2 regions of the Lysinibacillus sp. FSL K6-4013 genome follow, and region 1 is predicted to be linked to the other one. Evidence: a T-box and tRNA genes for the amino acid it is inferred to sense, from the RefSeq annotation. Region 1 holds a T-box; the other holds one or more tRNA genes.
The links. The T-box of region 1 lies ahead of ileS (isoleucine--tRNA ligase). A T-box ahead of a tRNA ligase gene usually reads a tRNA of that ligase, here a tRNA-Ile.
Positions count from the first base shown of each region.

Region 2: it encodes a tRNA-Ile, which carries the amino acid that the T-box ahead of ileS (isoleucine--tRNA ligase) is inferred to sense. The anticodon was not compared.

Region 1 covers NZ_CP152031.1:2,530,115-2,533,300, forward strand. Annotated here, with positions in the region: gene ileS (isoleucine--tRNA ligase) at 1-1,874, opposite strand, end outside; T-box leader at 1,936-2,174, opposite strand; gene MHB39_RS12530 (DUF3221 domain-containing protein) at 2,367-3,186, opposite strand, start outside.
Region 2 covers NZ_CP152031.1:3,564,872-3,568,057, reverse strand. Annotated here, with positions in the region: tRNA gene MHB39_RS17615 (tRNA-Gly) at 1-29, shown strand, start outside; tRNA gene MHB39_RS17610 (tRNA-Leu) at 35-123, shown strand; tRNA gene MHB39_RS17605 (tRNA-Arg) at 133-209, shown strand; tRNA gene MHB39_RS17600 (tRNA-Pro) at 219-295, shown strand; tRNA gene MHB39_RS17595 (tRNA-Ala) at 310-385, shown strand; tRNA gene MHB39_RS17590 (tRNA-Met) at 414-487, shown strand; tRNA gene MHB39_RS17585 (tRNA-Ile) at 495-571, shown strand; tRNA gene MHB39_RS17580 (tRNA-Ser) at 587-679, shown strand; tRNA gene MHB39_RS17575 (tRNA-Met) at 733-807, shown strand; tRNA gene MHB39_RS17570 (tRNA-Asp) at 811-886, shown strand; tRNA gene MHB39_RS17565 (tRNA-Phe) at 945-1,020, shown strand; tRNA gene MHB39_RS17560 (tRNA-Gly) at 1,026-1,099, shown strand; tRNA gene MHB39_RS17555 (tRNA-Ile) at 1,101-1,177, shown strand; tRNA gene MHB39_RS17550 (tRNA-Asn) at 1,182-1,258, shown strand; tRNA gene MHB39_RS17545 (tRNA-Ser) at 1,270-1,360, shown strand; tRNA gene MHB39_RS17540 (tRNA-Glu) at 1,363-1,434, shown strand; gene MHB39_RS17535 (ABC transporter ATP-binding protein) at 1,574-2,368, opposite strand; gene MHB39_RS17530 (iron ABC transporter permease) at 2,384-3,186, opposite strand, start outside.

The sequences.
Region 1 (3,186 bases):
GGATTCCAGGGTGAGCTATCAACTAAAAATGCCCAACGTAGAGAATCTGCTCCATACTCCTGGATTAACTCAACAGGCTCTAATGCATTGCCTTTACTTTTGGACATCTTCTGTCCATGCTCATCGAGAACATGCCCTAACGATAGCACATTTTTATAAGGTGGTTTTCCTGTAAACAAGGTCGATACTGCTAATAAGCTATAGAAAAATCCTCGCGTTTGATCGATGCCCTCAATGACCACATCTGCTGGAAACTGATGATGAAAGTTCGCTACGTCTTCAAAAGGATAATGCTGTTGGGCAAATGGCATCGAGCCACTGTCAAACCAAACATCGATAACTTCAGGCGTACGTTGCATGTCGCCCTGGCAGACAGGACAGGTACAGACTATGGCATCTATAAATGGCTTATGGAGCTCTAATTGTTCTTTGACAGCTCCTTTGGCTAATTGTTGTAGCGCTGCAACACTGTTAGGTGCCTCCTCATGATTGCAATCCTGACAAATCCACACATTGAGTGGTGTCCCCCAATAACGATTACGACTAATATTCCAATCCACTAAGTTTTCTAGGAAGTTGCCAAATCGTCCATCCTTAATATGGCTAGGGTACCATGTCACCTGCTGATTATTTTGTAAAAGCTGCTCTTTTAATGCCGACATTTTGATAAACCAGCTATCTGTTGCATAGTACAATAATGGTGAATCACAGCGCCAGCAATGCGGATAGCTATGCTCATATTTTTCTTTAGCAAATAAAAGCTCTTTTGCTGCAAGCAGTTTAATGATATCGACATCACAGTCCTTCACAAATCGTCCAACAAGCTCAGGTACCGCTTCTGTATAACAGCCTTTAAGATCAACTATATTGACAAAGGACAAGCCATGTTGCTGCACCGTTTTATAATCGTCCTCTCCATAAGCAGGTGCTATGTGTACAATTCCTGTTCCACTATGCTCTGTCACATAATCTGCCATGACAATGATATGCCCTTTATCGACGGTTACATAGGAAAATGGCGATAGATAGGAAACACCTGCAAACTCCTGTCCGTCATGCTCACTTAATAGTTCAACAGGCTCTGAAAAAACCTTTGATACCAACGATTTGGCTAGTATATAGATGCTGTTTGCATGCCTTACACGGACATATTGAAGAGCAGGATTCATAGCCAAGGCTACATTGGCTGGTAATGTCCAAGGCGTCGTTGTCCAGCCTAAGATATATTCGTCTCGATCCTCTAGCTTAAACATTGCAGTAACGGATAAATCCTTAACATCCTTATAGCCCTGTGCCACCTCATGAGAGCTTAAGGAAGTTTGACAGCTAGGGCAATAAGGTGAAACGCGATGTCCTTTGTATAACAGTTTTTCCTTGTGAACATGGCTTAAAATATGCCACACAGATTCAATATAGTCATTACTTAATGTTAGGTAAGGATCATCCATGTCAAGCCAGTAGCCAAGCTGCTCTGTAAAAGTACGCCATTTTTGCTCATAGGTAAAAACGCTCTTCTTACATGCTTGAATAAATTGCTCCACCCCATAGTTCTCAATCTCCTGCTTTCCTGAGATTCCTAATGCCTTTTCTACCCCTAATTCCACAGGCAACCCATGTGTATCCCAACCTGCTTTGCGTTCAACTAAATAGCCTTGCATTGTTTTATAACGTGCCACCACATCTTTTATGGTTCTACCAAATGCATGGCCGACATGTGGTAAACCATTCGCTGTTGGGGGTCCCTCATAAAATACAAAGGGCTGCTGTTCAGCACGATTACTTACGGATTTTGCAAAGGTCCCTTCTTGCGCCCATAATGTACGAATCCTTGTTTCTCGTTCAACCGTTGTTTCTTTCTTTTGTTCTTTCTGCATATTAGTTCCTCCTATACAAGCAAATTTGTATAAAAGGCATACAAAAAACCCCGTCCCAAGGAAAAGGGACGGGGTTAACCGCGAATACCACCCTAATTCTATTGACACGATGGCCAATAGCACTCAGCAACGTACAATCATACGTGTTCTTTTTAACGGTAGACACCCGGATTAGCTTACTCCATTCAGCTAATCTTCTCAGAGAGGATTTTCATGTAACACCTGCACACCGACTTCCACCAAATGTCGGCTCTCTGTAGAACAAAGTGAAACACTACTCTTTCTCATCAACGAATTTGTATGCTTTTATTGTCCTTCATCTTAGCAAATTACCAATTGTCTGTCAACGGAGGACAATCTTAAAAAATTTCGTTGAGACAAGTGGCAATACTTTGATGGAGATCATCATATTGTGGCTGTTGAATGGTTTGAATCAAAAAGCTCTTCAGCAATGTTTTACTATTGAATAGCACGAGAATGTCTAGCTTCTTGTTAGTGAGATTCCTTTACTATTTTCATTTCTACGATATCCTTATAATCAATGAATGGCTGAGCGTCATCGTTCCCAATCGACTGTCTATATTGAACTTCTACTCGATCTCCAACTGATAGTGTTTGCGGGACATCCACTAGAGGGAACCATGTACCATTACTATGTTTTTGCACTAATTCATCTACAGATTTTTGCCCAACCTCGCTAGCCAAGACGCCTGAGACAACTAAAAATTCATGTTCCTTGATCGCTAAGACCGTTCCACTTCTGATGAGCTTCATTTGGCTGTCCTTTTCAGGGATTTTATATTTTTCTCGTAAGGAAGCAATGTCTTTATGATAATGTTGTTCTAAATAATTCATGGCTTCTTGCTCGACAAGCCATGTACGAATGGGATTACTTACATCCTTATAATCGGCTTGGCTTGCCTCCCATAATAAGTCAAATGTAGCCATTTTATAGGCAATTGGCTTGCCATAGTTCTCTATAAACCCTTCGTTTGTGACTTGCAACATTTGCAGAAGCTTATCATAAGTTGGCCGAGTATCATCCTCATAGCTCCACTCTTCCATGAACTGTTCGAGTGCCTTATCTACTTGCTCTTGTGTAGGTACTAGTTTTTTCGATTGCGCATAAGCAAAGGTCGATTCAAAATATAAAAAATTATCAAAGCTTGCCTTATATAAACGATTCTTTCCGTTCATAAAAGAATCAAGTTGTAAATATAGCTCTAAAATCCGCTCATCTAATACGGGTGGAATAGTAGAAGCTTGCTGTTGTTGTTCATTATATTGCTGATATATAAACAGCCCTATGCAG
Region 2 (3,186 bases), 1.0 Mb from region 1:
CGCGAGTTCGAACCTCGTCTTCCGCTCCAAATGTGCCGGGGTGGCGGAACTGGCAGACGCACAGGACTTAAAATCCTGCGGTAGGTGACTACCGTACCGGTTCGATTCCGGTCCTCGGCACCATTTTTAAATGCGCCCGTAGCTCAATTGGATAGAGCGTCTGACTACGGATCAGAAGGTTATGGGTTCGACTCCTGTCGGGCGCGCCAAAAGAACAACGGGAAGTAGCTCAGCTTGGTAGAGCACTTGGTTTGGGACCAAGGGGTCGCAGGTTCGAATCCTGTCTTCCCGACCATTTCCAAAAATTATGGGGCCTTAGCTCAGCTGGGAGAGCGCCTGCCTTGCACGCAGGAGGTCAGCGGTTCGATCCCGCTAGGCTCCACCATAAGTAAATTAACCAGTATAAAGATCCTGGCGGCGTAGCTCAGCTGGCTAGAGCGTACGGTTCATACCCGTAAGGTCGGGGGTTCGATCCCCTCTGCCGCCATCTTAAAGGACCTTTAGCTCAGTTGGTTAGAGCAGACGGCTCATAACCGTCCGGTCGCAGGTTCGAGTCCTGCAAGGTCCACCATTTATATATTGTAACGGAGGTATACCCAAGTCTGGCTGAAGGGATCGGTCTTGAAAACCGACAGGCGGGTAACACCGCGCGGGGGTTCGAATCCCTCTACCTCCTCCAGTTTTAAATTTTTATAAATGGTGCTTTAAAAACTCGAAACAGCATAAAATTATCGCGGGGTGGAGCAGTGGTAGCTCGTCGGGCTCATAACCCGAAGGTCGTTGGTTCAAATCCGGCCCCCGCAACCAAAAGGTCCCGTGGTGTAGCGGTTAACATGCCTGCCTGTCACGCAGGAGATCGCCGGTTCGATCCCGGTCGGGACCGCCATTTTTAAAATCAAAGTCATGAGAAGCAAAAGAGTGAGCAAGCTTAGCATGGACGAAATGGGTCAGTAGCTCAGTTGGTAGAGCATTAGATTGAAGCTCTAAGTGTCGGCGGTTCGATTCCGTCCTGACCCACCATTTATGCGGGTGTAGTTTAATGGTAAAACCTCAGCCTTCCAAGCTGATGTCGTGGGTTCGATTCCCATCACCCGCTCCAAGGGCCTATAGCTCAGCTGGTTAGAGCGCACGCCTGATAAGCGTGAGGTCGATGGTTCGAGTCCATTTAGGCCCACCATTATTCCGAAGTAGCTCAGTTGGTAGTAGCACCTGACTGTTAATCAGGTTGTCGCAGGTTCGAGTCCTGCCTTCGGAGCCATTTTTTATTTTGGGGAAGTACTCAAGAGGCTGAAGAGGCGCCCCTGCTAAGGGTGTAGGTCGGGTAACCGGCGCGAGGGTTCAAATCCCTCCTTCTCCGCCATGGGCCCGTTGGTCAAGTGGTTAAGACACCGCCCTTTCACGGCGGTAACACGGGTTCGAATCCCGTACGGGTCATACTAAGTGCAGTAGATGAATTTACATCTACTGCACTTTTTAATTTACTAGATACTTAGATTAATAACATACCTCTATTAAATGAAAGCCTACACAGATTAATCATTCTGTGTAGGCTTGTTGTTTTTCAAATTAGCGATTAAATTTTTCGTCCTTTTCCATATGGAATGCAAAGAGGTGTACCAAATATGGGATCTGCCGTCATTTGGCAATCAAGGTCAAACACATGACTAACTAAATCAGTTGTCATAATTTCTTCTGGTTTCCCTTGACGGTAGACACCACGGTCACGCACTGTAATAATATGATCGGCATAGCGACATGCAAGATTAATATCATGTAATACCATAATAATTGTTCGCTTTTGCTGTTGGTTTAAGTCATATAGTAAATCTAATACGTCTATTTGATGGGTTAAATCTAAGTATGTCGTAGGCTCGTCTAAAAGAATGATATCTGTATCTTGAGCAAGTGTCATAGCAATCCAAGCACGTTGACGTTGTCCTCCTGATAGCTCGTCTACTGGTCTATCTTGTAAATGCTCGGTACCTGTAGCTTTTAAAGCGTTTAAAACGATTTCTTCATCCTTTTCAGTCCATTGTTGACGCCAATTTTGGTAAGGGTAGCGGCCTTGTTTTACAAGTTGTAAGACAGTTAAGCCTTCTGGTGCAACAGGAGATTGGGGAAGAATAGAGAGGTTTTTAGCCACTTGTTTAGTTGATAATTTAAAAATATCCTCACCATTTAATAAAACGGAGCCTTTTTTAGGTTTTAATAATCGAGCAATGGAGCGCAAGAGTGTGGATTTACCACAGCCATTCGCTCCAATTAATACAGTAATTTCATTCAAAGGAATAGATAAATTGAGATCTTCGATAATATTGAAATCACCATAACTTAATGTTAGGGATTTGGTTAATAAAGATTCAGTCATGTAGTATAGACTCCTTTATTTATTTGGGTTTCTAAATAATAAATAGATAAAATAAGGTGCACCGATGGCAGCAGTAAAGACGCCTGCGGGTACTTCTAATGGGCTAAATGCTGTGCGACCTATAATATCTGCAACCATTACAAGTAATGCACCAATTGCTGCGGATGCTGGAATAAGTACACCGAATGATGAACCAACGATGCGTCGTGCGATATGAGGAGCCATTAATCCTACAAACCCAATGGCGCCAGCAAATGCTATAGCACTCGCTACAAGACTGGAGCATAATAGAATTAAATAAAGGCGAGTTTTTTGGACAGATTGCCCTAGGCTTGATGCTGTATCATCACCTAATTCTTGAACATTTAACTGTCGTGTGATAAATAAAGTGATAAGTAGAAGCATGATGATCAAAGGAACAACGATTTGTACTTGATCCCAATCTGCACTTTTGACACTCCCGGTAATCCACTTATTCGCTTCACTTGCTTGATAAATTGGGCCGATAATCATTAGCATTGTAGTAATTGCTTGCATGAATGCCGACACGCTAATACCGATTAAGACAAGACGATGTGGTGTGACACCATCTTTCCAAGCAAATAGGTAAACTATACATCCGACGATAGTAGCCCCTGTAAATCCTGCTAATGGCAACCATTCTATACTAACAGTTAAAGAGTGATTGGAATCACTGAAAATGGCTAAGAAACCAACAACCGCTGCCCCACCACCAGCAGATATGCCGATTATATCAGGTGAGGCAAGTGGATTTTTAATGATTCCTTGTAAAACTGCACCTGCTACGGCTAATGCCA